Regions from separate parts of the Halomonas sp. BLK-85 genome, predicted to be linked through region 2. Evidence: predicted binding sites of a transcription regulator. Region 2 holds the regulator's gene; each other region holds the start of a gene.
The links. The regulator sigma-54, encoded in region 2, starts transcription at its own class of promoters, with help from an activator protein. The targets are predictions, from matches to a motif close to TGGCACNNNNNTTGCTNT.

Region 1: the regulator sigma-54 is predicted to act here: its motif matches at 5,238-5,255, upstream of urtA (urea ABC transporter substrate-binding protein).
Region 3: the regulator sigma-54 is predicted to act here: its motif matches at 8,031-8,048, upstream of glnL (nitrogen regulation protein NR(II)).

Annotation. Positions count from the first base shown of each region.
Region 1 is NZ_CP087731.1:2,911,463-2,922,307, reverse strand. Features, by position in the region: gene LL947_RS13335 (ABC transporter substrate-binding protein) at 1-969, shown strand, start outside; gene LL947_RS13330 (ABC transporter permease) at 966-1,787, shown strand; gene LL947_RS13325 (sigma-54-dependent Fis family transcriptional regulator) at 1,834-3,522, shown strand; gene cynS (cyanase) at 3,698-4,147, opposite strand; gene LL947_RS13315 (OsmC family protein) at 4,175-4,726, opposite strand; gene urtA (urea ABC transporter substrate-binding protein) at 5,425-6,711, shown strand; gene urtB (urea ABC transporter permease subunit UrtB) at 6,845-8,458, shown strand; gene urtC (urea ABC transporter permease subunit UrtC) at 8,471-9,607, shown strand; gene urtD (urea ABC transporter ATP-binding protein UrtD) at 9,604-10,440, shown strand; gene urtE (urea ABC transporter ATP-binding subunit UrtE) at 10,440-10,845, shown strand, end outside.
Region 2 is NZ_CP087731.1:1,921,499-1,932,343, forward strand. Features, by position in the region: gene mlaD (outer membrane lipid asymmetry maintenance protein MlaD) at 1-397, opposite strand, end outside; gene mlaE (lipid asymmetry maintenance ABC transporter permease subunit MlaE) at 413-1,213, opposite strand; gene LL947_RS08675 (ABC transporter ATP-binding protein) at 1,214-2,035, opposite strand; gene LL947_RS08680 (KpsF/GutQ family sugar-phosphate isomerase) at 2,282-3,271, shown strand; gene LL947_RS08685 (KdsC family phosphatase) at 3,320-3,862, shown strand; gene lptC (LPS export ABC transporter periplasmic protein LptC) at 3,865-4,446, shown strand; gene lptA (lipopolysaccharide transport periplasmic protein LptA) at 4,461-4,970, shown strand; gene lptB (LPS export ABC transporter ATP-binding protein) at 4,980-5,747, shown strand; gene LL947_RS08705 (RNA polymerase factor sigma-54) at 5,879-7,294, shown strand; gene hpf (ribosome hibernation-promoting factor, HPF/YfiA family) at 7,435-7,743, shown strand; gene ptsN (PTS IIA-like nitrogen regulatory protein PtsN) at 7,748-8,215, shown strand; gene rapZ (RNase adapter RapZ) at 8,276-9,184, shown strand; gene LL947_RS08725 (HPr family phosphocarrier protein) at 9,221-9,490, shown strand; gene pmbA (metalloprotease PmbA) at 9,508-10,845, opposite strand, start outside.
Region 3 is NZ_CP087731.1:2,792,428-2,803,272, reverse strand. Features, by position in the region: gene LL947_RS12710 (branched-chain amino acid ABC transporter permease) at 1-617, shown strand, start outside; gene LL947_RS12705 (ABC transporter ATP-binding protein) at 614-1,396, shown strand; gene LL947_RS12700 (ABC transporter ATP-binding protein) at 1,393-2,097, shown strand; gene LL947_RS12695 (TetR/AcrR family transcriptional regulator) at 2,260-2,904, shown strand; gene LL947_RS12690 (NAD-dependent succinate-semialdehyde dehydrogenase) at 2,941-4,431, shown strand; gene LL947_RS12685 (hypothetical protein) at 5,015-5,320, opposite strand; gene glnA (glutamate--ammonia ligase) at 5,871-7,277, shown strand; gene LL947_RS12675 (DUF4124 domain-containing protein) at 7,397-7,927, shown strand; gene glnL (nitrogen regulation protein NR(II)) at 8,083-9,132, shown strand; gene glnG (nitrogen regulation protein NR(I)) at 9,179-10,606, shown strand; gene LL947_RS12660 (M1 family metallopeptidase) at 10,628-10,845, opposite strand, start outside.

The DNA.
Region 1 (10,845 bases), 990 kb from region 2:
ATCCGTGGCTGGTCGCCACTGGTCGAAGGGTTTACCCGAGGACGTTTCAATCTTGTTCATCTGCTCAACCCGATTCCGGTGTGGATGCGCTATAACAACAATTTCCCGGTCAAGATCATGGCCTGGGCGCATGTTAATGGTTCAGCACTGCTGGTGAGCGGCAAAAGCCAGGCGCAAGATTTTGCCGATCTGGGCGGAACTCAGATTGCGGTGCCTTATTGGTACTCGATTCATAACACCCTGCTGCAGATGGCGCTCCGTAACGCGGGCTTAAAACCGGTTATTCAGGATCAAGATACACCTTTGGCCAGTGATGAAGTCAACCTGCTGATTCTGCCACCCCCGGATATGCCGGCAGCCCTGGCCGCTGGCCGAATTGATGGCTTTACTGTCGCTGAACCTTTCAATGCTGCAGGTGAGCTGCTGGCAGGTGGAACGCTTCTACGCTTTACCGGTGATATCTGGGAAAACCATCCATGCTGTGTTGTGTGCATGAACGAAGAGGAAGTCGATGCACGCCCGGAGTGGACGCAGAAAGTCCTCAATGCGCTGGTGCGTGCTTCGATTTATGCACAGCAGAATAAAGAAGCAACGGCCCGCATGCTTTCCCGTGATGGGCGCGGTTACTTGCCCATGCCGGAGGATGTAGTAGTGCGTGCCATGACCCACTACGATGCAGCGGACTACCAGTCACCTAACGCTATTCGCCACCCTGAATGGAGCAACAGCCGGATTGATTTCGCCCCTTACCCCTACGCATCAGCAACGCGGCAGTTGGTTAGCGCGATGAACAATACCCTGGTCAGTGGTGATACCACCTTTTTGGATAACCTTGACCCTGATGAAGTCGCCCGTGACCTGGTCAACTATGACTTTGTGCGCCGTGCAATGGAGCAATACCCCGAGGCACATCTACCGGGCACTCCAATGGAAGAGCGCTGGGAGCGGGAAGAGAGGATTCAGCTATGAGCAATCAGATGCTAGGTATGACACTGGATGATTCCGGGCAGAAGGCCTTTGAACTATTGAAACGTATAGGCTATCCGGTTATCGGGCTGGGCGCTTTGTTGGCGCTGTGGTGGCTAGGTGGTTATATGATTGCCAGCAACCCGGATACCCGGGCGTTTGTGGGCTTTGCGCCTCAGCAGGTCCTGCCCGAAGCATGGACGCTGGTGAGCTCCGGCAATCTTCTCGATACCGTGCTGCCCAGCCTTTACCGTATCGGGATGGGGCTTTTATGGGCATCGCTGGTGGCGGTACCCATGGGAATATTGGTGGGATCTTCTCCGGTGCTGCGTCAGATCACCGGCTTCCCGTTTCAGCTGTTGCGCATGGTTAGCCCGCTGGCCTGGATGCCGATTGCAGTTCTTGCTTTCAGCACCTGGGATGGCGCTATTGTATTTCTGATCTTTATGGCGGCCGTCTGGCCAATCCTGTTCTCAACGGCGTTTGCGGTGCAGCGTATTGACCCGATGTACTTCAAGGTTGCGCGCAATTTCGGTGCCTCTCCATTAGCTAGTTTACGCCGGTTGATTCTGCCCGCCGTCGCGCCGGATATTCTGGCTGGCTTCCGTCTGGCACTGGGTATTGCCTGGGTGGTGCTGGTGCCCGCCGAATACCTGGGCGTTACCAGTGGGTTGGGGTATGCCATCAACGATGCCCGCGACATTCTGGCCTATGATCTGCTCGCCGCTCTGGTTCTTATTATCGGCGTTATTGGTTATATTCTGGATAGTCTGATTGTTAGCTTAATTCGCTATTTTGGTTGGCAAAACAGCGATGGCTAATTGATCTTGATCCAAGCGTCCAGAGAGTAGCCACCAGGAGACATAAATGCCGTCGTCGTCTTCGCGCGATGAAATCTCGCCCAATCGAAGCCAGGATATCAATCAGGACACCTTGATTCTCTCGGAGGCGGCGCATTTACTGGGCAGTTCACTGGAAGCAGAGATCACCATTCCCGCCGTATTGCGCTCTTTATCACAGCTTGCCGGTCTCAATCGAGGCCGGGTTGTGCTGGAAGACACTGGCACCCAGACGCTGCGGATTGCTTACGCCTATGGGCTCCAGGCATTTGAGAAAGCGCGCGGTATCTATCAACTGAATGAGGGAATAACCGGCAAGGTGATGGCCAGTGGGCGGGTTAGCGTCGTACAGAATATTGATGAAGAAGACGATTTTCTGTTTCGTGCGGTCACCCGAGAGGCACTGCCAAACGATACGGTGTCCTTTATTGCAGTGCCCATATTGCTGGATGAAGTGCCCATTGGGGTTTTGGCCTGCCACCGGTTGCGCCATCGCCCACGTGGCATTCAAACAGACCTTCATCTGTTGCATATTGTGGCGGCAATGATTGGGCAGATTCTGCGTATCAAGGATCTGGTCAGGCAGCGCACGGAAACCTTGGAAGCCCAGAACAATGCATTGCGTTCGGCTCTGAAACAACAAAATGACCAGGAAATGCTGGGTAGCAGTGCTCAAATGAAGCGAGCACTCGATCTGGCACTGCAGATAGCCAGCAGTGATGCCACCATCATGCTGCAGGGGGAATCCGGAACGGGCAAGGAGCGTTTTGCGCGGTTTATCCACACCCATAGCCAGCGGGCCGACAAGGCCTTTATCTGTATCAACTGCGCGGCCATTCCAGAGAATCTGCTGGAAGCGGAGCTGTTTGGCTATGAAAAAGGGGCCTTTACGGGTGCTGTGCGCAGTCGCCCAGGGAAATTTGAAGCAGCTCATGGCGGCACCATCTTCCTGGATGAAATTGGCGATATGCCCATGGAGCTACAAAGCAAGCTGTTAAGGCTGCTTCAGGAACGCCGTGTTCAGCGCCTTGGAGCAGATAAAGAGATTGATGTGGATATTCGAATCCTGACGGCAACCCATATGGATCTGCAGCAAGCCGTTAATCGCGGCGACTTTCGCCTGGATCTTTTCTATCGGCTTAACGTGGTGCCACTGCGTCTGCCGCCGCTGCGCGAAAGAGAAGGCGATGTGGCCCTGCTGGCGCATTATTTTCTGGATGTTTTCAACCGCCGATATCAACGTCAATTACTGCTGGAAGCGGGGGTTGTGCGACGTTTGGAAAGCTATCCCTGGCCGGGCAATATCCGCCAGCTGGAAAATATCATGGAACGCAGCGTCTTGATGGCCCATGGCAGTCTGATCACTGTTGAGCAGATAGAACATATCCTGCACGATGAATCCCAGATCGAGCGCTACAACACCACTGCTTCACCGGGCATTGAAAGCTCATCTACTGGTTATGCGCCTGATCAGCAGGCACCCAGGCATAAGCCAGATAGTTCTGAACGGCAAGAATACCCAAGAACAGGGTTTGCAAGTACCGGCGTTAGTCGGCCTTACCAACATGTAGAAGATACCAATCCTGATATTCTTTTAGCAGCGCTAAAACATACGCGCGGTAACAAAACAGAGGCGGCACGTCAGCTGGGACTGAGCACTCGCCAGCTAAGCTATCGGTTGAAAAAACTTAATATCAGTCGTTCTGATTACACATGAAAAATAGTGAAATGCAAAACGCGACTCTTGTCTGTATGCCCAAACAGGTGCAAGGAAACAATGGCAACTGAGTTATAAAGAAGCCCCTTTTAAAAAGGGGCTATTGATAGCTGTTGTCTAAGAGCTGTTTTTAAGAACTGTTTTAAGCATTATTTTAAAAAACCTCTGCTGAGGGTTAGTAGGTTTTATAAGGCAGGAACTTGCCTGAAAGAACCACGTTGACGCGATCGCCTTTGGGGTCAGCTTCACGCTGAATATCCATGGAGAAATCAATAGCGCTCATAATACCGTCGCCGAACTCTTCGTGGATCAGTTCCTTTATAGTGGTGCCATAAACGCTGACCACCTCATACCAGCGGTAAATCAGAGGGTCGGTGGGTACCTCGGTAGGCAAGGAGCCCTTGTAAGGCACAATTTGAAGCCAGGCGATGGCTTCATCAGAAAGGTCAAAAATTTCCCCTACTTTCTGTGCCTGCACCTTGTCCAGCGTCATCTGGCCTAGGCAGGCGGCCGTTGTCCATTCCTTGCTCAATCCAACCTGTTTGGCGACGTCAGCCCATTGAATACCTTTGCTGACTTTCGCCGAAATGATCATGCCCGTTACTTGTTCACGATCCACTATCATAATGTCACCCCCTGGGTTCAGATGATGTTAGTCAGCGAGCGCTATATGGAAATTAACCGGGTTGCGCATTGTATTGGCAACCGGGGAATAGAAGTTTGCGTGCTCGACAATTTCGGCAAGCTGCTCACGCGGGGCATCGCCTTCTATCAGCACCTTGACGCGAATCTCTTGAAAGCCCATCAATGAAGGAATCATCTCGGCGCCTCCCGCGCCCCAGGCGGCAGGGTTGCCAATGTCGCCTTCCAGGAAAACTTCAAGTTTGGATAGCGTGACTTCCTTCCAGGTAGCGACGGCGGTAATACCGACGGCAAGGCATCCACCCAGTCCGGATAGCACGATTTCACCTGGCGCCGGGGCTGTATCTTGGCCAAATAAATGCAGCGGTTCATCCACCACAACCTGATGATGATTAACATGGCTAATGGTGCGGTACTGTCCTTCAGTGACGGTATGAACCTTGTTGGTGCCACGCATCTGCGGGTTCTGGCGGCCTTTTTCGGCAAAGCCCAGAAGACCATCACGGTCTATCGGGCGCAGGTGCTGTGTCACTGTTGCGTTATCGGAGATTGCGGTTGCCATTTTGATTTCCTGCCTTTGAAGAGCATAGCGATAAGCGTCAAGCGATGTTTATACCCAGCGCTTGTACCTATCGGCCTATTACTCGTTGGTGGTGAATTAACGATTAACTGAGTTTCGTTAAACACACTCTGCAAACTGCAAGCCAACTTTTTTTTATACTTTAAATACAAGCAGCTAGAGTGTTTTCGGTGTGTAAAAGGTGTGGCTGGCAGGAAAGTGCCAACTAAATTTGGACAGGATAAAGACGCTACACAGGTTTATATTGTCATCTTTGTGGACAATGTTGTTTTTGTCAGCAGCTCTTTGGCACCCGATAGGCAAGATACATTGCGTCATATTCTGCAGCCTTTCCAAAGCTGTATTTTGGTGCAATGCAAAACGAGTACCCGCCAGCGGCGCACCATAAAAAAGCAGGGTGACTCCTGAGTGGCTTGAAAGAAAGCTCTTTCTGGCATTTTTAGTGTTGACTAAATAATTGAATTAAATGGAAATTAACTCATTTAGGCGATTATGGCGCGCTCCTTGCTGGGGCTGTAGGACTTTGCAGGCATCCGTGTACTGGATGCATCATTTCAAGGCCCTGTGTTCAGGGCGAGGAGCTTTGCATGTCTTCACAGACCGTTTCTAACTCTCATCAACCTCTCTCTCACAGTGTTTCTGGCACATCTTGCTATTCAGGTGTCAAGCGCAAGCTTTCCATGACGTTGCTGGCGGCTGCGATTGGCGCAACGGGCACCCAGGCGTTTGCTCAGGATGATGATCCGATCAAGGTGGGTATCCTGCATTCGCTGTCCGGCACCATGGCGATCAGCGAAACGGTGCTCAAGGATACCGTTGAGATGCTGATCGAGCAGCAGAACGAAGCAGGCGGCCTGCTGGGTCGCGAGATCGAGCCGGTTGTCGTAGACCCCGCTTCCGATTGGCCGCTGTTTGCAGAAAAAGCCCGCGAGCTGCTCGAGCAGGAAGAGGTTGATGTCATCTTCGGCAACTGGACATCGGTATCACGTAAATCGGTATTGCCGGTAGTTGAAGAACTCAACGGCCTGCTGTTCTACCCGGTGCAGTACGAAGGCGAAGAGTCTTCTGAAAACGTCTTCTATACCGGCGCCGCTCCCAACCAGCAGGCAATCCCGGCGGTCAACTACCTGCATGACGAGGTGGGCGTAGAGCGCTGGGTGCTGGCCGGCACCGACTACGTTTATCCGCGCACCACTAACCGCATCCTCGAAGCCTACCTGCAGGAAGAGTTTGGCGTGTCAGACGAGGATATCATGGTCAACTACACGCCTTTCGGGCATTCCGATTGGCAGAACATCGTCTCGGAGATTGGCCGTTTCGGTAGCGAGGGCAAGAAAACCGCGGTGGTCTCCACCGTTAACGGCGATGCCAACGTGCCGTTCTACCGCGAGCTGAGTAACCAGGGTATCGACGCGGTGGACATTCCGGTAGTGGCCTTCTCCGTGGGCGAGCAGGAGCTGACCGGGATCGATGCCGAACCGCTGGTGGGTCACCTGGCGGCCTGGAACTACTTCATGAGTGTCGATACCGATGCCAACTATGACTTCATCGACGCCTGGCTCGATCACACCGGCGAAGATGATGCGGTAACCAACGACCCCATGGAGGCGCACTACATTGGCTTCAACATGTGGGTCGAAGCGGTCGAGAAAGCCGGCACCACTGATGTTGATGCGGTCAAGGATGCCATTATTGGTGTGAGTGTGCCCAACCTCTCCGGTGGTTATGCGGCGATGATGCCCAACCATCACATCACCAAACCGGTCATGATCGGCGAGATTCAGGACAACGGTCAGTTTGCGGTGGTCTGGGAAACACCGTCTACCGTGGCCGGCGATGCATGGTCGGACTACCTGCCGGGCTCGCGGGACCTGATCAGTGACTGGCGCAAGCCGATGGAATGCGGCAACTACAATGTGGCGGAAAACCGCTGCATGGGTAGCGAAGCCGAAGAGCAGGCCGAATAAACGCTTGCTGAGGACTGATAGGCCGGGGGCGGCGCAGACCGTCCCCTCGGTTCATTTCCACACCTGACTCATTCCCCTGTGCGCTGTCCGATAAGGGCCAGCGTGCAGGACACGCCACTCAAAGGACTCACCCATGAGGATTCCTTGCTACGTCGTTACGACAAGGATCGTCACCTGCCTGCTGATTAGCCTGCTAAGCTGGCTGCCGATGACGGGAGCCGCTCAGGAACCGGACGGTCAAGCATTACTCGAAGCATTGGATACGCGCTCATTCGACGATAAAGCCGCCGCGATTAATGCCATTATCCAAAGTGAACAGCCACGCGCCGATGTGTGGCTGCAGGCGATGCTGGACAGTGACCTGCAGCGCCTTAAGGATGATGGGCGCTTTGTGATCGCCCTGGAAACGGCGGGCCTGGACGTCACCATTGAAGATGCGCTGACCGGTGAGGCGATGGGCGAGGTGAGCCGACGCAACCTCGAGCGCCTGACGATCAACAACGCATTGCGCAGCCAGTTGCGATCGGCAATTTCGCTGGTCGAGCTTTATAACGGCGATCAGGATGCCCGTCTTGACGCCGCTGAAGGGTTGATTGGCGATGTTGAGGACGCCCAGGTCGCGCCGCTCACCAACCGCCTCGACGAAGAACCTTCAGCGGCTGTGCGCGAACGCTTGAACCAGGCGCTGGCGGTTTACCGCCTCAACCAGGGTGATGTAGACGCGATCGAGGTGCTGGCGGGCAGCCTGAACAGCCAGGTGCGCGTTGCGCTGAACCGTGCTACTCAATCGGATGACCCTCTGGTAGCCGATGCGGCCAGCGCTGCGATTGCCGACATCCAGCAAAACCTGAAAATCAATCGTGGCCTGGAAACCCTCTACTTCGGGCTGTCGTTAGGCTCGGTGCTGGTGCTGGCGGCCATCGGCCTGGCGATTACCTTCGGGGTGATGGGGGTGATCAATATGGCCCACGGCGAGCTGATCATGCTGGGGGCCTACACCACCTGGATGATGCAGCAGCTGCTGCCGGGTCAGCCCGGCATGGCGCTTATCCTGTCGATCCCTGCCGGTTTCATGGTGTCTGCCCTGGCGGGTATCGCCATTGAGCGCGGGGTGATCCAGTTCCTCAAGGGTCGCCCGCTGGAAACCCTCCTGGCTACCTTTGGCATCAGCCTGATTCTCCAGCAGCTGGTGCGCACCGTCATATCCCCGCAGAACCGTACCGTGATCACTCCGGAATGGATGAGCGGCTCTCTGGTGGTCAACGATGCGCTTTCGCTGACCCTTAACCGTCTTTATGTACTGGGCTTTGCCCTGGTGGTGTTTGCCGCCCTGATGCTGATCATGCGCCGCACCCGTCTGGGCCTTGAAGTGCGCGCCGTGACCCAGAACCGTGCCATGGCACGTTCCATGGGCATTCGCGCCACCCGCGTCGATATCATGACCTTCGCGCTGGGTTCGGGCGTGGCCGGGCTTGCTGGTGTGGCGCTTTCCCAGCTGACCAACGTCGGCCCCAATCTGGGCCAGAACTACATCATCGATTCCTTCATGGTGGTGGTGTTTGGCGGGGTCGGTAACCTGTGGGGCACCCTGGTGGCGGGTATGTCGCTGGGCGTGATTAACCAGGTCATCGAGCCTTGGGCGGGCGCGGTACTGGCCAAGATTATCGTGCTGGTATTCATCATCCTGTTTATTCAAAAGCGACCCAAGGGGCTCTTTCCCCAGAAGGGCCGCGCGGCGGAGGGCTAGGCAATGCAAGCGATGGATTCTGCACAGCGGTTCTGGCTGACCCGCCCGTTTTTTGAGCGCGCCACTCAGCTGTTTCTGGGGGTATTGCTGGCGGCCCTGACGCTGGTCACCGTGCTGCACGTCATGGTGCCCGAGGGGCACCCGCTTTACGTCAGCGCCTTTACCGTCAACCTGCTGGGCAAGTACTTGAGCTATGCGCTGCTGGCGGTGTCGGTGGATCTGGTATGGGGCTATCTGGGGATTCTCAGCCTCGGCCATGGAGCGTTCTTTGCCATCGGCGGCTATGCCATGGGCATGTACCTGATGCGCCAGATTGGCGATCGCGGCACCTATGGCGACCCCATCCTGCCGGATTTCATGGTGTTCCTCAGCTGGGACAGCCTGCCCTGGTACTGGCTGGGTTTTGACATGGCCTGGTTCGCGTTTCTGATGGTGCTGCTGGCGCCTGGCCTGTTGGCGCTGGTGTTCGGCTTTCTGGCTTTTCGTTCCCGGGTCACCGGGGTTTACCTGTCGATTATTACCCAGGCGCTGACCTTTGCGCTGATGCTGGCCTTCTTCCGCAACGAGATGGGCTTTGGCGGCAACAACGGCCTGACCGATTTCCGCGAGCTGCTGGGCTTTGACCTGCGCAGCGATGCCACCCGGCTGGGGCTGTTTATCGCCACCGGTATTGCTCTGGCGCTGGGTTATATCCTGTGCCGGGCGATTGTCACCAGCAAGCTGGGGCGGGTCAGTGTGGCCACCCGGGATGCCGAGGCACGCACGCGCTTTCTGGGCTATCGGGTCGAACGCTTCCAGCTGTTTGTGTTTGTGGTCTCCGCCATGCTGGCGGGCCTGGCCGGCGCACTCTATGTGCCGCAAGTGGGCATCATCAACCCCAGCGAGTTCTCGCCGATTTTCTCGATCGAGATTGTTCTCTGGGTCGCCCTGGGCGGGCGGGCCACTCTGTATGGCGCTGTGATAGGGGCGCTGCTGGTCAACTATGCCAAAACCGTCTTCACCGGCATTATGCCGGATGCCTGGCTGTTTGCGCTGGGGGCCATGTTTGTGCTGGTCACCGTCTTCCTGCCCAAAGGCGTGGCAGGGCTATTCCGCTATCTCAAGCGTAAGCAAGGTGACGACCACCCACCCAAGGAGGCCACCGCATGAGCTTTTTGCAATCGCTTACCACCCGGGACAGGGTGTTCGACTTCATGGCGCCTCAGGCGTCGCCGGTAGATGTCCGCCACGGGCCGATTCTGTATATGGAGGATGTCACCGTCAGCTTTGATGGCTTCAAGGCCATCAATAACCTCAACCTGACGATTGATGATGGCGAGTTACGCTGCATTATCGGCCCCAACGGGGCGGGCAAGACCACCATGATGGATATCATCACCGGCAAGACGCGCCCCAACCAGGGCAGCGTCTGGTTTGGTAGCCGCCATAATCTGCTGCAGATGAACGAGCCGGATATCGCCAGTCTGGGCATCGGCCGCAAATTCCAGAAGCCTACCGTGTTTGAGGCACTCAGCGTGTTTGAAAACCTGGAGCTGGCGATGTCTGCCGACAAGCGCATCCTGCCTACCCTGACAGCACGCCTGAGCGGCGAGATCAAGGACCGTATCGAGGAAGTATTGACCACCGTCGGGCTGATGGCGCTGCGCCATCGGCCCGCCGGAATTCTTTCCCACGGCCAGAAGCAATGGCTGGAAATCGGTATGCTGCTGATGCAGCGCCCGCGCCTGCTACTGGTGGATGAACCCGTGGCCGGGATGACCGAACAGGAAATGGAACGCACCGCCGAGCTGCTGACCCGCCTGGCCGGCCAGCAGTCGGTAGTGGTGGTTGAACACGATATGGGCTTTGTGCGCTCGATTGCCCGCCAGGTGACAGTGCTCCACCAGGGCAGTGTGCTGGCCGAGGGCAGCATGGACCAGGTATCCAATGACCCCAGGGTGGTCGAAGTGTATCTGGGCGTGGACGACGAGGAGGCGGCCTGATGCTGGCAATTGAACAACTCAACCAGTTTTACGGGGAAAGCCACACCCTCTGGGATCTGGATCTTGAAGTGCCCGCCGGGCAATGTACCTGCGTGATGGGACGTAACGGCGTGGGCAAGACCACCCTGATGAAGGCCATCATGGGAGAAGTGGCGGTCAAAAGCGGCCAGCTGCGTTACCAGGGGGAAAGCGGTGATATCGAGCTGACCAAAAAAGCCATTGAAGCGCGCTCGCGATTGGGCATTGGTTTTGTCCCCCAGGGGCGGCAGATATTCCCGCTGCTGACGGTGGAAGAAAATCTGCGCACCGGCCTTGCCGCACGCAGCGATGGCCAGAAGAAAATTCCCGAGCGCGTCTACGAGCTGTTCCCCGTGCTCAAGGAGATGAAGCACCGGCGTGGCGGTG
Region 2 (10,845 bases):
CACGTATGGTCTCGCCATCAGCCAGCGTCTCCGGGTCGCCACCAATGCTCAGACCAATATACTGTTCACCCAGCAGGCCAGCCGTCAGAATCGCAGCGGTTGAATCGCGGCTGATCTGTCCTTCCAGATCACTGTCAAGCTTCATGACAACCCGGGCATCATACCATTCGGTGTCCAGCTCAATGGATTCCACCCGCCCCACGGTAACCCCGGCCATGGTGACCCGGGCGCGCGGTTTAAGGCTGCCGATATTGGCAAAGTTAGCTTCGAGGTGAAATGTCTGCGTTGAAGAAGCAAGCGAAAGGCCACTGACCCTCAAGCCGAGAAATATCAGCCCGACAATACCGGCCAGCATGAAAAGCCCAACGCCCAACTCCATGGTTTTACTACGCTTCATGTATCTGCTCCAACGTTAAAGGCCGCCAAACATTACGGCGGTCAAGACAAAATCCAACCCGAGTACCGCTAGCGAAGAATATACAACGGTGCGCGTTGTCGCGCGTGAAATCCCTTCCGATGTTGGCACCAGATCATATCCCTGAAAAACGGCTATCCAGGTCACCACCACGGCAAACACCAGACTCTTGACCATACCGTTGCCCACATCATTCAAGAAGGTAACGCTGGCCTGCATATTGCTCCAGTAGGAGCCTTCGAATACGCCTAGCCATTGCACCCCTACCAGATATCCCCCCCAGACACCTACCACACTGAAGCCCACCGTAAGAATCGGCAGCGACACAAACCCTGCCCAAAGGCGAGGGGCGACTACACGGCGTAGCGGATCCACTCCGATCATCTCCATGCTTGACAACTGTTCAGTGGCTTTCATCAGGCCAATTTCAGCCGTCAATGCTGAACCTGCACGACCAGCAAACAAGAGTGCGGCCACCACAGGCGCCAGTTCACGTAGCAATGATAAAGCGACCATCTGGCCTAAGGCTTCCTCCGCGCCAAACTCAACCAGAATAGTGTAGCCCTGAAGTGAAATCACCATGCCTATAAACAGGCCGGAAACCAGCACGATGGCTAGCGACAAAACGCCAACAAAATGCATCTGCTGCATCCATAGTCGCCAGCCTTCACGAGACGGAACGCTTATCGCCGACTGACCAAGAAAAAGACCGGCACGCCCCAGGGCTTCCAACAGATCAGACCCCTTGCGTCCCAGCCTGGTCACCCGTGCAAGGATGTCGGAAAAGTTTGCATCCATCTAACCAATCCTTGTGGTTGCATCGTGATTAAGAATGTCGTCGTAAAACGGCTGCGCGGGATAATGAAAGGGCACGGGGCCATCCGGCTGGCCATGCATAAACTGCTCGACGCGGGGGTCCTGATGCGTATCCAGCATCTGTGGCGTACCGTGAGCAACAACTTCGCCGTCTGCGATCAGGTACAGGTAATCGGCAATACTCAAGGTTTCCTTGATATCGTGAGACACCACCACCGAGGTTAGTTCAAGCGCCTGATTGAGGCGCTTGATCAGCTGCACAAGGACCCCCATCGAAATGGGGTCCTGACCCACAAAAGGCTCGTCATACAGAATCAATTCAGGGTCCAGAGATACAGCACGGGCAAGCGCCACGCGACGGGCCATTCCACCCGAAAGCTCGGATGGCATCAGCTCTCGAGCCCCTCTAAGCCCTACCGCCTGCAGTTTCAAAAGCACGATATCGCGCACCATCGCATCCGGCAGATTGGTATGTACCCGAAGAGGAAAGGCCACATTTTCGAACACATCCAGATCGGAAAATAAAGCGCCGCTCTGGAACAACATTCCCATGCGTTGGCGCAATTTGAACAACGCCTTCCTGGAAAGCCTGTTGACATCCTGCCCATCGATCAGGATGCGTCCACTGTCTGGCGTCAACTGCCCGCCAATCAACTTGAGCAATGTTGTTTTGCCCGTGCCGCTCGGCCCCATGATAGCGGTTACCCTTCCACGAGGAATGGACATGTTAACGCCACGAAAGATCTCATGATCTCCCCGCGTAAAATGCAGATCCTGTATTTCAATAAAAGCAGTATCAGTCATATAAAACCCGGCACTCACCTTGTGCGCAGAAAGCATCAGATACCTGGCGAAAGCCCAGTAGCAAACAGACATCTGACGGTGAAGGGCGTTCAAAAACGTAATCGAACATTGTATTCTAACTCAATTCAGAATTTCTAAAACATCTATTGTCGCACGTGAGCGGGAATAAATATGCGGTCACCTCGCTACGGATGTTAATATAAAATGTTTCATTTACCGATCGGTGATCGTCAAGTGAGTCATGCCATGCCCCATGCGATACCCCCAGCTACCAGCTTGATGCGTGAAAGCGCACTGCGCACGTTACAGATAGAACAGGAAGCGATTGGTCATCTACAAGCCAAGCTTGACGAGCACTTTGACCGCGCCTGCGAACTGATCCTCGCCTGCAAAGGACGCGTTGTGGTCACGGGCATGGGCAAATCCGGACATATCGCGGGCAAGCTTGCGGCCACCCTGGCCAGCACCGGTACACCCGCCTTTTTTGTTCACCCCGGAGAAGCCAGCCACGGCGACCTTGGCATGATCACTCGCAGCGACGTCGTCATTGCCCTGTCAAACTCTGGTGAAACCAGTGAAGTGACCGCCCTGTTGCCCCTCCTCAAACGTCTGGGAGCCCCCTTGATAAGCATGACTGGGCGAGTGCATTCCACCCTGGCTCGTCACGCCGATGCCCACCTGAACAGCGGGGTTGAACGAGAAGCTTGCCCTTTGGACCTGGCACCGACCAGCTCTACAACGGCAGCGCTCGCCCTGGGCGATGCTCTTGCGGTGGCCCTGCTTGAGGCACGTGGTTTTACGGCTGAAGATTTTGCCCTTTCACATCCGGGCGGCACTCTCGGCAAGCGTTTGTTACTTTGCGTGAAGGATGTAATGCACGACGGCGAGCGTCTGCCAAGCATCCCCCTTGGGAGCCCTTTGCGGGATGCCCTGCTGGAAATTACCCTAAAGGGGCTGGGGTTTACCTGCGTGATCGATTCCCAAGGTCGGCTTGCCGGGGTTTACACCGATGGTGATTTACGCCGCACTCTGGATCACCATTACGATCTGCGAGATGTGCTGGTGGATGACGTCATGACTCGCCCTGGCAAACGCATCGCGCCCAGCATGCTGGCCGCTGAGGCAGTGCGGCTAATGGAGGAAAGCAAGATTACCGCTCTGGCAGTGGTCGATGATGAGCAGCGCCCAATCGGCGCACTTCACATGCATGACTTGCTCGTCAGTGGCGTTATCTAGCAAGCATACTTGGCAAAAATATCAACTGCCTTCTCAGATGGAGTTTTCATGAGCCAACCCGCCAACCTGGTTGATCACCTGCGCCGCGTGCGCTTATTTGCTATGGACGTCGATGGCGTACTGACCGATGGCCGGTTATATTTTCAGGCTGATGGCGTGGAGATAAAAGCCTTTCATACGCAGGATGGACAGGGTCTCAAGCTGCTTAAACGGGCCGGGTTGCATGTTGCCATCATTACCGGGCGGGATTCCCCCATGGTCAGCCAACGCGCAGCGGCACTCGGCATCCCCCACGTCTATCAAGGCTGTGAAGATAAACTTGTCACTCTCCGAAAGCTTTGCCAGCGTTTGAATCTCGAGCTCGATCAGGTCGCCTACTGCGGCGATGACCTGCCAGACCTGGCCACTATAAAGCGCTCTGGCGTCGGCATTACGGTGCCGAATGCCCCTGATTACCTGCACACTCATGCTGACTGGATCACTGAGCGGCTGGGCGGGCACGGCGCAGTTCGCGAAGTATGCGATGCCTTGCTCGATGCTCAGGGCCATTGGGGCACTGTGATAGACACTTATCTACACGGTCGCCGCTGATAATGACCGAGAGCCGCTCTTTCGTTACCTTACAACGCCTGGTTCTGGCCGGTCTCATCCTTGCGTTGGGTGGGTTGCTGGCCTGGTTCGATTGGCAAGCAGACTCAGGTCACACAATCGACCCGGACGCCAGAGCTGAAGAACCCGGACATGTGGTCGATAATGCTGTGCTCACGCTGTATGACCAGCAAGGCGATCGCCATCAGCGCCTGACGGTCAAAAAACTGACGCATACGCCCCAACGCCAGACCACTCAGCTTGAGTCTCCGCGCGCCCTACTGGTCGATAGTCAACAGCGCGAGTGGCACGCAAGTGCGCAGCAAGGCCACATCGACAATCAGGGGGAGCATCTTGTTTTACGCGGCAATGTCCGCCTAAGGGAGCCTCAGGAAACCTGGCTGCTGACCACACAGCGGCTTGATTATCACAGCGCAGAAGCGCACGCCTTCAGCAACCGCCCTGTCATGCTGGAACAACCGCCTCAATCCATTCAGGCTCAACGAATGGATTTATGGCTTAACGAAGACCGCATGCAGCTGGCGGGCCAGGTGCGTGGTTATCACCCGACCGAGATGGCACCTTAAAGGAGTATTACCCGATGAATATCCCTGCCTTGACCACTCGTGTGTTTTTCAGCCTCTTGCTCAGTGCGGCCAGTTTTCAGGTGCTGTATGCCGCCCCTGGCGATCCTGTTGAAGTAGAAGCCGACCAGCTCGATATCGACCAGAACGCAGGCACCGCCGTTTACACTGGCGATGTGCGCATACGCCAGGGTGATCTGCGTATAGACGGCACTCGAGTAGAAATTCAGCGTAACGCCAATGGCGAACTGTCCAGAGCAATTGCCACGGGTGACCGCGCCTATATCCGTAATCGTTTCGAAGGCCGGAAAGAGATTACCGAAGGCAAGGCCAAACGCATCACTTACCATGTCGCGGAACGCCGGGTGGTGCTGACAGATCGCGCTGAACTCAGTCAGGGAGACGACCGTTTCACCGGCGGCCAGTTGGAATATTTCATCGATCGGGGTGTCATTCAGGCCCGATCGGATGTCGAAGGCAGTGAAAACCAACGCATTCGCATGATCTTGCAACCTGAGCAGCAGTAGGAGCCTTCAGTGTCTTTCGATGACGTCACGGCTGCAGTACTGAGCCCACCCGGCAAAACACTTTCAGCACGCCACCTGGCCAAAAGCTATAAGCGACGCCGAGTTGTCAAGGATATCAATCTTGATATTGCCCAAGGCAGCATCGTTGGGCTTCTTGGCCCCAATGGCGCAGGCAAGACCACATCTTTCTACATGATTGTCGGGTTGGTTAAAGCCGATGCTGGCAAGGTATATATCGATGACCTGAATCTTAGCCGGGCACCCATGCATGAACGCGCCATTGCCGGGATCGGCTATCTGCCTCAGGAAGCCTCCATTTTTCGCAAACTGAGCGTCGCTGACAACATCATGGCGATTCTGGAGACCCGCCAGGGGCTTTCCCGCAACGAACGTAAAGATCATCTCGAGAAACTGCTCGAGGACTTTCATATCACTCACATTCGCGACAACCTTGGCATGAGCCTGTCCGGCGGTGAAAGGCGTCGCGTTGAAATTGCCCGCTCGCTGGCCACTGATCCGCTTTTCATCCTGCTTGATGAACCTTTTGCCGGGGTTGACCCAATTTCTGTTGGTGATATCAAGACCATCATCCGTGCACTCAAGGCACGCCACATTGGCGTATTGATTACTGATCACAATGTCCGGGAAACCTTGGATATCTGTGATACCGCCTATATCGTCGGCGACGGCCACATCATTGCCAGCGGCTCCCCCGATACGATTCTGGACAATCAGCAAGTCCGGGATATCTATCTTGGCGAGGACTTTAAACTGTGATGTCAGTCGTCGCCCAGACTGTTAGTCATCACATTCACAGGTAATTTTTTTCGATGGCATGCTTATTGCTGCTTGCGCCTGAAAGCCGGTGGTTTTAGGGTAAAGCTTTATATGCCACGGGTGGTTCACGAATGGTCATGAAAGCGTCCCTTCAACTGCGTCTTGGCACTCAACTGACGATGACTCCCCAGTTGCAACAGGCAATCGCCCTGCTGCAGCTGTCGACTCTGGATCTTCGTCAGGAAATCCAGAACGCACTGGATGCCAATCCTTTACTGGAACAGGAAGAAGAGTTTGGCGAGCACGCCAGCCAGGAAGACAAGGAAGCTGACTGGTCAGAGGATATTCCCAGCGAACTCTCGGTCGATAGTGACTGGTCAGACACATACCAGGATTCATTCGGTTCAGGCAGCCCTGGCCAGGAAGGCCCCGACTTTGAGCGTGACACGGCAGTACAAAGCCTGCACGGACATCTTTTGTGGCAACTTGCCATGACAGATATCAGCCCCCGTGAACACATTATCGCCGAAACCCTGATTGATGCGGTGGATAACAATGGCTACCTGTCACTGACGTTAAGCGAGATTCGTGAAAGTCTGCAGATGACTGCCCATGAAGGTATACAGCAACGTGAAATCGAGAGCGTCCTGTTACGCCTACAACAGTTTGAGCCTACTGGCGTATTTGCCCGCGATTTACGTGAGTGCCTGATGCTACAGCTGGCAGCGCTACCCGACACGACGCCATTGCTTGTTGCGGCCAAACGCCTGGTCAGGCAGTTTCTGGAAATACTCGGCAAACATGATAGCCGCACTCTGAAACGCCGCCTTAATCTGGACGACGACCAACTCAGCGAAGTGATTGGCCTGATACGAAGTCTGGATCCTCGTCCGGGCAGCACCTTTGGTAGCACCGCCAGCGGTTATGTCACACCCGATCTGGTGGTGCATCATGATCATCAGGGTTGGCACCTGACGCTTAATCCTGATGCCATTCCTCGACTACGCATACAACCGGAATATGCCAGCCTGATCAAGCGTGCTGACAAAAGTGAAGATAACCAGTTCCTCAAGGATCATCTTCAGGAGGCGCGCTGGTTGATCAAAAGTCTGGCCAGCCGCAACGACACCTTGCTGCGTGTCGGCCAGGAAATCATTGTTCGCCAGATAGGCTTTCTGGAACAGGGCGAAGAAGCCATGAAACCGCTGATTCTTGCGGATATTGCCAGCGCCGTGGATATGCACGAATCGACCATATCCCGCGTCACCACCCAGAAGTTCATTCATACCCCGCGCGGAGTATTCGAGCTCAAGTACTTTTTCTCAAGCCACGTCAGCAATCAGGACGGAGACCATCACTCAAGCACTGCCATTCGGGCACGGATCAAAAAACTGATCCAGGAAGAGCCGGCTCATAAACCGCTATCCGACAGCCGTCTGGTGACGCTGTTGAATAAGGATGGCGTAAGCGTGGCGCGACGCACCGTGGCCAAATACCGTGAAGCCATGGGCATTCCGTCTTCCAGCGAACGCCGCCATCTGAGCTGACTCCTCAACGGCTATATGGCAACCGGCTCAATCGTTTTGTCAAGAAGTGGCTGAGTTCAAAGGAAACTTGCCCCAAAGGGCTTTGCTTCATAAAAAAAAGGGTTACAATCAAAGATCAGTCCGATGAAAGGAGTACGTCAATGCAAGTCAACATTACCGGCCATCACGTAGAATTGACCGACGCCCTGCGCGACTATGTCAACGAGAAGCTCACTCGGGTAGAGCGCCATTACGATAATATCACTACGGTTCAGGTCACTCTGTCGGTAGAGAAAGAGCGTCAGCAAGCTGCCTGTACGCTGCACGCTTCCGGCGCAGACTTGCATGCTGAAGCTACGGATGTCGATATGTATGCTGCTATCGATGCCCTGGCAGACAAGATTGACCGTCAGCTGGTTAAACACAAGGAAAAAGCCCAAGCACGCGCCCAAGGCGCAGGTGTGCGGTAAACCAATGACATTGGAAACCATCCTGCCTCCGGAGCGCGTTCTCTATGATGTGCCTGGGGGCAGCAAAAAACGGGTGCTGGAATTTTTCAGCACCTTTATTGCCCAGAACACCCCCAGCCTCGACAGCCAGGAGGTATTTGGCCGTCTGATCAATCGGGAGCGCCTGGGCAGTACCGGTATCGGCAATGGTGTGGCCATCCCGCATGCCCGTAGCCCACACTGCTCAACCCCGATTGGCAGCTTTCTGAAACTTTCTGAAGCGGTTGATTTTGATGCGATCGATGGCGAACCGGTCGATCTGGTATTTGTGCTTTTGGTACCCGAACAAGCAGATGACACCCATCTTGCGCTGCTCGGTCAGGTAGCCACTATCATGAATGACGCAAACGTTCGGGCTCAACTTCGCAAGGCAGGTAGTCAGCGGGAACTACTTGACCTGATCAGTGAGAAAATACGCGATAGCGCCTTCTGATCCAGATGCTTCCAGTACACCCGAAACACTTTCAGGGTGTCCCCATGCAAGAGAGACGCTATGCAACTGGTCATTATCAGCGGCCGTTCCGGCTCAGGAAAATCCATTGCCCTGCAAGCGTTGGAAGACCTTGGTTATTACGCCATTGATAATCTTCCAGCGATGCTTCTGGCTTCTTTGGTTGATGAACTACGCGACCAGGGGGAGCAGTCACGCCTGGCCGTCAGCATTGATGCCCGGAATCTGCCCGGGGCCCTTGAAAAACTCCCCAGACTGCTCACTGAACTGCATCAACGCGACATTCATTTTCAGATTGTCTACCTGACCACAGACGCACGCATCCTGCTTGAGCGCTATTCGGCAACCCGCCGCCGTCATCCGCTGACCCGCCATAGTGATCTCACCCTTGAGGAAGCCATCAGCAAGGAAGAAAACACGCTGAGTGCTGTGCGCGATCTTGCCGACCTGACGATTGATACCTCCCGGATGACCGCTCATGATCTGCGTAGCCGGATCACTGACCAGGTGGCGCTGCACAAGAGCGACAAACTGACGATCACCTTTGAATCTTTTGGCTACAAGCGCGGCGTTCCACTGGATGCCGACCTGGTGTTTGATGTGCGTTGCCTGCCGAACCCTTATTGGGATCCGATGCTACGCGAATCCACCGGACGCGACAGCGATGTTCAGGCATTCCTTAATGATTACCCGATTGTCAAAGCAATGGGCGACGATATTCATGCCTGGATCAGTCGCTGGCTCCCCGCCTACCAGAGTAGCCAACGCAGCTATATGACCATTGCCATCGGTTGTACAGGCGGGCAGCATAGGTCGGTGTATACCGTAGAGCAATTGGCTCAACGCATGGCTGACAATGGCATTGAAACCCATATTCGACACCGGGAACTGGGACTGACGTACTCAACAACGACAGGTGCAAAGATGGCGGATAGCAACACTGCCCAATGAGCCGACCGCCGACACCGCTTGGAAAAAGGAACCAGGGTGCCTGAAAGAACACTGACATTGACCAATAAGCGTGGCCTACATGCCCGCGCCGCCACCAAGCTCGTCACTTGCTGCCAGGCATTTGATGCCTGCATCAAGGTAAGCAAAGGGACTCAAGAGGCAGATGCCAGCAATATCATGGCGCTGCTCATGCTCGCCGCCCCCTGTGGCACTCAACTGGAGTTCAAGGCCGAAGGGAGCGAAGCGGAGCGGGCACTGGAAGCCATAGAGGCTTTGCTCGATGCCCGCTTCGATGAAGATATCTGATAGCCAGGCCTGGTCCATCAGTCACCCGCCACCGTCATACTGTCAACCAACCAACTGCCCGTGTGAATACTGCCTCGCGTATCGGTATCATTACCTACTGCCACCAGCCCGCTGAACATGGTGTTCAGATTACCTGCAATGGTGAATTCTTCCACCGGGTATTGAATCTGACCATCTTCAATCCAGAAACCGGCCGCTCCTCGGGAATAGTCGCCCGTCACACCATTCACGCCCTGGCCCATCAGTTCTGTTACCCAGACACCACGATCCATTTCCTTGAGCAGATCTTCGAATGAGCGCAACGGAGCCGCCAGACGCAAATTACGCGCCCCTCCAGCATTCCCCGTGGTCTGCATACTCAAGCGGCGTGCGCTGTAGGACGACAGCATATAGCTGGCAACCTGGCCATCCACAATAAAACGATTATTGCGCGTCTGTACGCCTTCACCGTCAAAGGGTGAACTCGCCGCGGCGCCCACTTCCATGGGACGTTCTTCAAGGTTGAACCATGCAGGGAAAAGCGGTGTACCGAGTCGATCACACAGGAAAGACGCTTCTCGATACAGGGCACCGCCGGCCAGAGCCCCCATCAGATGACCGACCAGCCCACTGGCCAGCATCGGATCAAACAGCACCGGAAAACTGCCGGTTTTAGGCCGCTGCGCGCCCAGACGGCGCAGAGTGCGCCGAGCCGCTTCCTCGCCCACTCCACCCGGAGATCTAAGCGCCTGGGGGTCGCGCGCCGAGGTATAGTCGTAATCGCGCTGCATGCCCTTATCATCTTCGGCAATCAACATACACGAGAGAGAATGGCGACTGCCCTTCTGGGTCCCCAGAAACCCATGACTGTTGGCATACACCCGCACACCTTCACCCGTAGACAGCGAGGCGCCGTCGGACTTGGTAATGCCCGGACAATCACGCCCCGCACGTTCGCATTCGAGGGCAATGGCAGTGGCTTCCTCGGTGCTCAGCTTCCATGGATAGTGTACTTTAAGATCAGGTAGCTCGCGCGCCATCAGTTCAGCTTCGGCAAGCCCCGCCGCGGGATCTTCACCGGTGTAGCGGGCAATCGACAGGGCTTTTTCAACCGTTGCGCGGATGGATTCAGCCCCCGCATCGGTTGATGATGCGCTGCCTTTGCGCTGGCCCACATAAACGGTAACGGCGATACCTTGATCCCGGGACAACTCTACTGTTTCGACTTCACCCAGACGCACGCTAACGCCAACGCCCTGATCGACACTAGCGCCAACTTCAGCACTGTCTGCCCCAAGCTGTCTGGCAAGCTGCAGTGCCTGTTCAGCCCGTGAAGCGAGCAGCGCTTGCTGTGCGTTTGCCTCAAATGCCTGTGC
Region 3 (10,845 bases), 870 kb from region 2:
TTGCCATGCTGACCCTGGCCTTCGGCATGATGGTGTTTGCCGCCGCCTACCAGTGGCGCTCACTGACCAATGGCAGTGATGGCCTGGCAGGTTTTACCCTGGGGAGTTTTGGTCTCGGGATTGATCTGATGCTGGTGGACCCTGCGGTTTACTATCAGGTGGTCCTGGTCCTGGTCGCGATGGCCAGCGTGGTGCTGTTCATGATCTCAAGAAGCTCATTCGGCATGATCCTCAAGGCGATCCGCCAGAACCCTGAACGGGTGGCGTTTGCGGGCCTGAATGTGCGCACCTATCGCCTGGCGGCCTTTGTGATTGCCGGCACCTTTGCAGGCCTGGCGGGCGGGCTGATGGCCCCGTTCCTGCGCGTTGCAAGCCCTGAGCTGATGCACTGGTCGATGTCTGCCGAGCCGATCCTGATGGCGATACTGGGCGGCACCGGCTACTTTCTGGGGCCCTTCATTGGTTCCGCCGTCTTTGTACTGCTGGAAACCTGGATCACCAGTGTTACCCAGTCCTGGATGCTGGTGCTCGGCATCATTCTGGCCCTGATGGTGATCTTTTTTCGCAAGGGGCTGCTTGGTACAGCCGTTGACTGGTGGATGGAGGTCAAAAAATGACAACGCCTTTATTGTCGATTGACAATCTGACCAAGCGCTTTGGCGGCGTAACGGCCGTATCCGGCATTAACCTTGAGGTAGCGCCCAAGGAAACCATTGCCATCATTGGCCCTAACGGCGCGGGCAAAACCACCTTCTACAACATGGTCTCCGGACGCATGATGCCCACTGAAGGGCGGATCACGCTCGATGGCACCGATATCACCGGGCTTGCCCCGCATAAGATCAGCCGGATGGGCGTGTCGAGGTCTTTCCAGATCAATAATATCTTCCCGGAAATGACGGTACGCGAAAATGTGGAAGTGGTGCTGACTGCCTACCACAGGCATAGCCGCCGGCTGTTCAATATTGCCGCGCGCAACACCGCTGTTCAGAAGGAAGCGATGGTCTATCTTGAACGGCTGGGCATCGACGGCCTCTACAATCAATTGGCTCAAGTGATCAGTTACGGCGATAAACGTCTGTTGGAGATAGCCATGGTGCTTGCCACTCAGCCCAAGCTTGTGCTCCTCGATGAGCCCACGGCCGGTATGACCCCGGATGAAACCCGGCGCACCACCCGCTTGATCAAGCATCTGGCCAGTGGCGGCGAGTACACCTTTCTGGTCACCGAACACGACATGGGGGTGGTGTTTGATCTGGCCGATCGGATACTGGTCATGCATCGGGGCGAAAAGCTGTTTGCTGGCACCCCCGAAGAAGTCAAGCATCACCCTGAGGTTCGTAGCGCCTACCTTGGCGAAGAAGAAGACGAAGCGGTTGAGGAGGCCAGCCCATGATGCTCGATGTACGCAATATCCAGACCTTCTATGGTGAAAGTCAGGCATTGCAAGGGGTCACCCTCCAGCTTGAAGAAGGTGAGACCGTTTGCATACTGGGTCGCAATGGCGCCGGCAAGAGTACAACGCTGAAAAGTATTGTCGGGCTGACGCCACCGCGTTCAGGTGAGGTGATTCATGCAGGTACCCCGATACAGGGACAACCCCCTCATCGTATTGCCCGGGGAGGCATTGGTTATGTGCCCGAGGATCGGCGTATTTTTCCGGGGCTGACGGTACGCGATAACCTGGAGGTGGCGGCCTATCGTCGTAAAGGTACTGCCGCCCACTGGACAGTCAAGGGGATCCTGGATAAATACGAGATGCTCGGCGAGCGCGCTGATCAGGATGGAGCGACGCTTTCCGGAGGCCAGCAGCAGATGCTGGCGGTAGCCCGCTCGCTGATGATCCAGCCATCGCTGTTGCTGCTTGATGAGCCCAATGAGGGGCTGGCCCCTGTCATCGTGAAGCAGATAGGTGAGCTGATCGACGATCTGAGCCATACCACCACGATATTGTTCACCGACCAGAGCGTCAGGTTTGCCCTTAAACATGCCCAACGCGCCTACATACTTGAAAAAGGCCAAGTGGCGCATGCCTCAAGCAGTGAGGCACTGCGAGCCGATCAGGCAACCCAGGACCGCTTCCTGTCGGTAGCATGAAACGCAAGGCCCCTCAGGGGGCCATCATGCACGCCATAGCATAAGGAGACGCGCAGCGTGGCTTACAATACTGGACCCAGCAATCAAAATGGCTCAGACGCAAGAGGCAATCTTGATGCCCCTAAAATCGAGCATTATGAGGCCTTTCGGCAAGAGCTTAGTTTGTCCAAGGAAGATGTGATCCGTGACGTCTATCGCCAGAACCAGGACAGGATCAGCATCAAGAAGGAGGCCACCGCGGTCAAGAACCTGACTCGGATCATTGATTCAACCCTGCGCCTTGCCAACTCAAAAGGCTTTCATGCAATGACCCTGCGTGACCTCTGTGCCGATGCGGACATGAGTATGGGTGGGCTCTATGCCTACATTCGTAACAAGGATGACCTGATTCATCTGATACAGAGCCATGGTTTTGTGCTGACTCGCTGGACGCTGCTTCACTATACCAACGGCATTCAAGAGCAACGCAGCCGCCTGTTTGCAGCGATCAAAGCGCATCTTTACCTAAGTGAGATGATGCGAGCCTGGTTCTATTTTTCGTATATGGAAGCGAAAAGCCTGCCCGCGGAAGAAAAGCGCGACGCCATTGCGATTGAACTCGAAATCGAGGCGATTTTCCTGGGCATGATTGAAGATGGCATACAGGCTGGAGTGTATCAGGCACGCAATGTTCGCCTGGTAGCCTCAATGATCAAGGCCCTACTTCAGGACTGGTACCTGAAGCGCAGAAAGTATCGCGACCAGAACGTAGCGGTCGATGACTACGCCGTGTTTGTCAGAGACGTGGTAGAAAGCTACCTGCTCTGACTGCACCGACCAACCCTTTCTTACAAGAGGTGTTTCATGGCTCATTCAACCCACCAGGTATCTAGCGAGTTTCCCTTGCTGCGCGAAAATGCCTACCTGAACGGCCAATGGGTGCTCGCCGAAACCGGCGCGTGTTTTGCGGTGATCAACCCGGCCACCGGCGAGACGCTGGCGAATGTGCCAGACATGAACCAGGCCGACACATGTCGGGCGATAGACGCAGCTACCGCCGCCTGGCCAGCGTGGCGAGCGCTCACCGCCAAAGAGCGGGCAGGGCTGTTAAGGCGTTGGTTTGATCTGATCATGGCCAATCAGGAAGCGCTCGCCCGGTTGATGACGGCTGAGCAGGGCAAGCCGTTGAAAGAAGCACGGGGCGAAGTCGCCTATGGCGCCAGCTTTGTTGAATGGTTCGCAGAAGAAGCCAAACGCGCCTATGGTGATGTCATCCCAGGCCACGGCCCTGACAAGCGGATCATGGTCATCAAGCAGCCTATCGGGGTGGTGGCCGCCATCACCCCATGGAACTTCCCGATTGCGATGATGACCCGCAAGGTTGGGCCGGCCCTGGCAGCCGGCTGCCCCGTGGTGGTAAAGCCTGCTGAAGACACCCCGCTTTGTGCATTGGCACTGGCTGAACTGGCCGAGCAGGCCGGCATTCCCCCCGGTGTGCTCAACGTGGTGACCTGCTCAAAAGCGCAGGCGCCCGACATAGGCAAGACGCTGACCACCCACCCCGAGGTCCGCAAGGTCACCTTTACGGGCTCCACTCCGGTGGGCAAGCTGTTGATGTCTCAGGCCAGCAGTACCGTTAAAAAAGTCAGCCTGGAACTGGGTGGCAATGCGCCCTTTATCGTCTTTGACGATGCTGACCTTGATGCGGCTGTGGCCGGCCTGATGGCATCAAAGTACCGCAACACCGGGCAAACCTGCGTGTGCGCCAACCGAGTATACGTGCAGTCTGGCGTGTACCAGGCATTCAGTGAAAAACTCGCTGACGCCGTGGCCAAACTGGTAGTGGGCGCCGGCCTTGAGGGCGACACCGACCAAGGGCCCCTGATCAATCAGGCCGCGCTCGACAAGGTCAAAGCGCATGTTCAGGACGCCACCGACAAGGGCGCAAGCATACTGTGTGGCGGCACCCCCCAGAGCCTGGAAGGTCTTGCCGGGTGTTTTTACACCCCCACCATACTCACAGGCGTCACCCAGAATATGCAGATTGCCAAGGCCGAGACTTTTGGCCCGGTTGCACCACTGTTTCAGTTCGAGACTGAAGCCGAGGCCGTTGCCATGGCCAACGACACCGAGTTTGGCCTGGCGGCCTATTTCTACAGCAACAACGTGCAACGCATAGGGCGCGTCGCTGAGGCCCTGGAAACCGGCATAGTAGGCATCAACGAGGGCATCATTTCCACCGAAGTAGCCCCCTTTGGCGGCATCAAGGAAAGCGGGCTGGGCCGCGAGGGTTCCCACTACGGGCTGGATGAATTTATGGAACTGAAATACCTGTGTATGGGCGGCATGCAGTGACTATGTCGTATGCAGTGTCATGTCAGGGAGAAGGTGCTTTTGTTGGCCAAGCGGAAAGGCTTGCATGAAACAGTAATTTCTCTGGTAAAGGCTGCTAAATGGAGACGTTCGCTGCAATGAACGTCTCCTCTACTGAGATACAACACAATCCAGGTGTTTAGTCCTCTAAAACCAACAATGGGTTTTTAACATTGTTGACGCTACCGTTGTGGTGGGCCCGACAGCCACAGCACCGCCAACGGCAGCACAACCAATCCAGGCGTTTCACCGCCGACCGCGGCATCAGCGAAAAATGACAAGGCCCTTCGCGGTTGTTTCCATCTAAGTGCTCATTCATCACAAGCCTTCTATACAGCTAATGACGATATTGTTCGCTGGCGCACAGGCAACTCTGAATTTGCGCAAGCGCTGTGCGAAGCAGGTGATGCTGCCGGGGACTTTTGTGCTTCTTCCTTATGCGTGTAGGAAGATTGGCTTTCCTGCAGCGGCAAGAACACCAAGATCAACATGGAATCCCGTTAAAAGCACGCGGGAATGACGGGGTGGCGTTGATGAATCGGTGGTAAGCATCATCAACGCCTCTTTATTCATCCCCTTGCTGATCTTCTTCATGCCAGCGTTCAATGCTGCGCTTGTCATCCGGCAGGCGGACGATGTCGCCGAGTTGCAGGTCGTGGTGGCTTTCCTTGCGTTTGCCGCTGGGGGTGATGAGAGCCACAACGCTGGCGACGCTGACGCAGTCATCCTCGCGGTAGGTTTCTACCTTGACGCGCACATTGCAGCCTTTGTAGCGGGCGGAAAGGATCTCGCCCGGGTAAGGGGTGTCGGGGTTGAGGTTGGCGGTGACGCTGTCGCCGTCGGTGGGGTCCCATTCGATGTGCTTGTGCATGGTTATTTCCTTGGCTGGAAAGAGTGTGAAGTCCGCCAGGCTGGTGGCTGATTGAAAGCGTCAGGCTGCGCGGTTGGCCTTACCTACACACTAGAGCACATCCGGATTAGGGGAAAGAGGAGGCGTCAAGGGCCTGGTCGTCACTTCTGCAAGCCTTTTGCACTTATATGGTGCAATATGGGTTTTATCTGTGCTTTTTTGGTGCGTTAATACTGGGATGGGTCGCCTTTTAGTGGCATTTAGGCGTTGGGAAATACGTTTTGCTCTTTTATGTGGCATTGAGTGATTTTGAAAAAGCGGATAAATATCATCTAAAACAGGAGTTTATTTTTTTATACCCTTTATTGGTGCGTGGTTGGCATACAACCTGCATTATAAATGTCAGCGGCTAAGGTCATAGGCAGCGGATGCCTGGACGTGCTAAAACAGTAGCCGATTTAACTTTGCACCGCGTTTGGCCTGTTCTGCGTCTTGCCTGAAGCTTCAGGTAATACGCAAGGTACCAACAGGTGCCCAGATACGCTCAGTTACGCCTAAACCGGAGGACACCATGTCAACCAAGACAATTGCACTCATCGAAGAACACGACATCAAGTGGGTCGACCTGCGTTTTACTGATACGCGCGGCAAGGAACAGCACGTGACGATTCCTGCGCGTGACGTGGATGAAGAGTTTTTTGAAAATGGCCAGATGTTTGATGGTTCCTCCATCAATGGCTGGAAAGGCATCAACGAATCCGACATGATCCTGCGCCCGGAAGACGGTTCAGCGTACCTGGATCCCTTCACCGAAGACGCTACCCTGGTGCTGCGCTGCGATATCATCGAGCCGGCCACCATGCAGGGCTACGATCGTGACCCGCGTTCTATTGCCAAGCGCGCTGAAGCCTATCTGCAGTCTACCGGCTTGGGCGATACCGCCTTCTTTGGCCCGGAGCCTGAGTTCTTTATCTTTGATGAAGTACACTGGAAGGCCGATATTGAAGGCGCCATGTACAAGATCTCTTCAGAAGAAGGTGCCTGGTCAACTGACCGTCAGGTGGAAGGCGGCAACCTGGGCCACCGCCCGCGTGTCAAAGGCGGCTACTTCCCGGTTCCCCCGGTGGATAGCTTCCACGATATTCGTAGTGCCATGTGCAATACCCTGGAAGCGATTGGCCAGTCGGTAGAAGTGCATCACCATGAGGTGTCCAACGCCGGCCAGAACGAAATCGGCGTCAAGTTCAACACCCTGGTGAAGAAGGCCGACGAAGTTCAGGAAATGAAGTATGTGATCCACAACGTGGCACATGCCTATGGCAAGACGGCCACCTTCATGCCCAAGCCGATCGTGGGTGATAACGGCTCCGGCATGCACGTTCACCAGTCGTTCTGGAAAGAAGGTCAGAACCAGTTCGCCGGTGACGAGTACGCGGGCCTGTCTGAAATGGCGCTTTACTACATTGGCGGCATCATCAAGCACGCCCGTGCCCTGAACGCCTTTGCCAATGCCTCAACCAACTCCTACAAGCGTCTGGTGCCGGGCTTTGAAGCGCCGGTCATGCTGGCCTACAGCGCCCGCAACCGTTCCGCGTCCATCCGTATCCCGTATACCGCCAGCCCGAAAGGCAAGCGTGTCGAGCTGCGTTTCCCTGACCCGACCGCCAACCCCTACCTGTGCTTCTCAGCCATGCTGATGGCCGGTATCGATGGTATCAAGAACAAGATCCATCCTGGCGATGCCATGGACAAAAACCTCTACGACCTGCCGCCGGAAGAAGGCAAGGCCGTGCCGACCGTTGCGCACAGCCTGGATCAGGCGCTGGAAGCCCTCGATACTGACCGCGCCTTCCTGACTGAAGGTGGCGTGTTCACCGATGAAATGATCGATGCCTACATCGAACTGAAAATGGAAGACGTCGAGCGTATGCGTATGGCCACGCACCCGATCGAGTTTGACATGTACTACAGCTGCTAAGCACCTTGCTGATATAAGCACTGATGCTGAACTAAGCTGCTATGATCACCCAGGGGGCATAACCCGACGTGATCCGTTATAAACCCCGCCTCGGCGGGGTTTTTTGTTAGGGGGCGGTAATGGCCAAACACACAGCAGAAAAGCAATGGCAGCGGCTTTGCGCGGGAGTGCTCGGGGCGGCCTTGCTGGTTGGAGCGCCATCGCTGGCAGCCCAGGCGGTTTATCGGGTGGTGGATGAGCAAGGCCGCGTCACCTTTACCGATAACCCGGCGCGGGGTGGTGAAGCTGTGGAGCTGGCGCCGCTGCCGGGTGTCGCTTCGTCATCACCGGCTTCTGAGCCATCAGGCAAGCCTGCTCCCGGCCCGCCCTTCATGCCTTATGATCGCTTTACCATAGCCTATCCTGCCCATCAGGCGCGATTAAATAGCGCTGCCACAGCGGTCGAGATTGATCTGAGCCCGGCGCTGCGTGACGACCACCAGCTGCGTTTGCGCCTTAATGGTGAAATCAACCAGAGCGCGATGCACAGCGAGGCTTTCTGGATGGCCAATCTGCCTGCCGGCGTGCACCAGCTTCAGGCTGAATTGCTGGATGCCCAGGGGCGGGTGCGCCATCAGACCCCGATGGTGCGGTTTCATGTTGCACCATAATGGTGCTTTAGTGGGCGCATCATGGCGGGCATTCTGGTCGCGAACAGCCCGTGTAAGCGCGGCCAGCCCTGGCTTAACGCTGTGTCAGTAAGCTGCGCCAGGTTGGCGCGCTTTTTGCAGTTCCATCACCATGCCACTCGATCACAGGTAGTGATATGTACCAACGCTTGCTTGACCACCTCACCACTGCCGTTTTGCTCCTGGATGGCAAGCTGCAGGTGCGGTGGATGAACCCGGCAGCAGAAGCCTTGCTGGCGGTGAGTATCAGTCGTGTGATGGGGTCGCGGTTGGAGGGGCTGCTGGGCGAGGAGGAGGCGATTGAGGATGTCCTGATCAAGGCCCGTGATGCCTTTCATCCCTTTACCCAGCGCGAGGCCCGGGTCATCCCGATGAGCGGTGAGCCATTGACAGTGGACTACACCGTGACACCGCTGTCCGCCGATGAGCTGCTGCTGGAAATTGAGCCTCGTGACCGGCTGATGCAGATTTCCCGTGAGGAAGCGCTGACGACCCGCCAGGAAACCATCAAGGTGCTGGCCCGCGGCCTGGCCCATGAGGTGAAAAACCCGCTGGGCGGCATTCGCGGCGCAGCGCAGCTGCTGGAGCGGGATCTTTCTGATCCGGGGCTGAAGGAATTTACCCATATTATTGTTGAAGAAGTTGACCGCCTGCGCGATCTGGTGGATTCCATGCTGGGACCCAATCGCATGGTGAAGCACTCACCGGTCAATATTCATAAGGTACTGGAGCGGGTGCGTGCCTTATTGATTGCCGAGCACCCCCAGGTGCGTATTGAGCGTGACTATGATCCCAGCCTGCCGGACCTGTCCGGTGACGAGGCCCAGCTGATCCAGGCGATCCTCAACGTGGCCCGTAATGCGGTTCAGGCGATGAACGATGCCAGTGTGCAGGCGCCCAGGCTGGTATTACGCACCCGGGCACGGCGACAGTTTACCCTGGGCGCCGAGCGGCACCGGCTGGTGTGCGATGTGGGCATCATTGATAACGGGCCGGGGGTGCCGGACAGTCTCCAGGAAACGCTGTTTTTCCCCATGGTGTCCGGGCGCGCTGAAGGTAGCGGCCTGGGGCTGTCGATCGCCCAGTCGATCCTGCACCAGCATCAGGGGCTGATCGAGTGCGAGTCCCGGCCTGGGCGGACGGAGTTTCGTTTACTGATTCCCCTGTTTATGGATGGCCCGGCCTGATGGGGCCATCTACTGATTTGTTGGTTGATTTCACCGGAGAAGCGCCATGACTGAAGTTCACTCGACCGATGTTGCTCGTGTGGTGATTGTGGACGATGACCGCGCGATTCGCTGGGTACTGGAGCGCGCCCTGGCGCAGCCTGATCTGGACGTTGAATGTATCGAGCGTGCGGATACGGTGCTGGAGCGCCTGATTGCCGAGCCGCCGGATGTGCTGGTGACCGATATCCGCATGCCGGGGATTGACGGCCTGGATCTGATGGCCAGGATCCGTGACGCCCACCCGGATCTGCCGGTTATCGTGATGACCGCCCACTCGGATCTGGACAGTGCCGTCGCCTCCTATCAGGGCGGTGCCTTTGAATACCTGCCCAAACCCTTTGATGTTGATGAAGCCCTGGCGCTGGTGCGCCGGGCGGTGGCCCATGCCCGCGAGCGCCAGCAGCCGGTCAGCGTGCCGGAAGGCCTGAACGCGGAAATCATTGGCGAAGCCCCGGCCATGCAGGAGGTGTTTCGCGCCATCGGGCGGCTGTCGCATTCGCATATTACCGTGCTGATCAACGGTGAATCTGGCACCGGCAAGGAGCGGGTGGCCCAGGCGCTGCATCAGCACAGCCCGCGTTCGGGCAAGCCGTTTATTGCCCTGAATATGGCGGCGATTCCGCGTGATCTGATCGAGTCCGAGCTGTTCGGCCACGAAAAAGGCGCCTTCACCGGTGCCGCGGCCCAGCGTCAGGGCCGCTTTGAACAGGCCAACGGCGGCACTCTGTTTCTGGATGAGATCGGTGACATGCCCGCCGAAACCCAGACGCGCTTGCTGAGGGTGCTGGCGGACGGTGAGTTCTACCGGGTCGGGGGGCATACGCCGGTGCGGGTTGATGTGCGGATTATTGCTGCCACCCACCAGAACCTGGAATCGCTGGTGGAAGACGGGCGTTTCCGCGAGGACCTGTTCCATCGCCTTAACGTGATCCGGGTGCATTTACCTTGCCTGTCAGAGCGGCGCGAGGATATTCCCCGCCTGACCCGGCACTTCCTGGCCGAAGCGGCCAAGGAGCTGTCAACGGATATCAAGGTGCTGACACCCGAGGCGGAAGCCCATCTGACCCATCTGCCCTGGCCGGGCAATGTGCGCCAGCTGGAGAACATCTGCCGCTGGCTGACGGTTATGGCCTCCGGGCGGGAAATACTGGTGGAAGACCTGCCGCCCGAGCTGCGCGATGCGGATACCCTGGAAGGTACCCTGCACGGGGACTGGCGCAGTGCCTTTCGCAGTTGGGCCGATCAGGCCCTGGCAGAGGGGCATACGCACCTGCTGGAAGAAGCCGTGCCCGATTTTGAACGCATCCTGATCGAGACGGCGTTAAAACACACCGGTGGGCGCAAGGGCGAGGCCGCCGAACTGCTGGGCTGGGGGCGCAATACCCTGACGCGCAAACTCAAGGCGCTGCTGCCCGCGCTGGCGGATGAATAATGGCTGGTGGCAAAGCATGGGTCAAAAAGTATGCTGCAAGGCAGGCTCGCTTTCCCAGGTGCCGCGTTGGGTGTCGCCATCGTTGAGTACAACGTAACTGGCGCTTCCCCAGTGGCGCAGGCCGCGCACCAGGCGCATGGCGGCTTGCGGCGTGGGGGCGCTGATGATGCCCAGCTGGGTGCCGGGTTGACGCCATAGCGTCCCGTCAGGGGCGTCTTGCGGCTGTTCTGCGGGGGGTT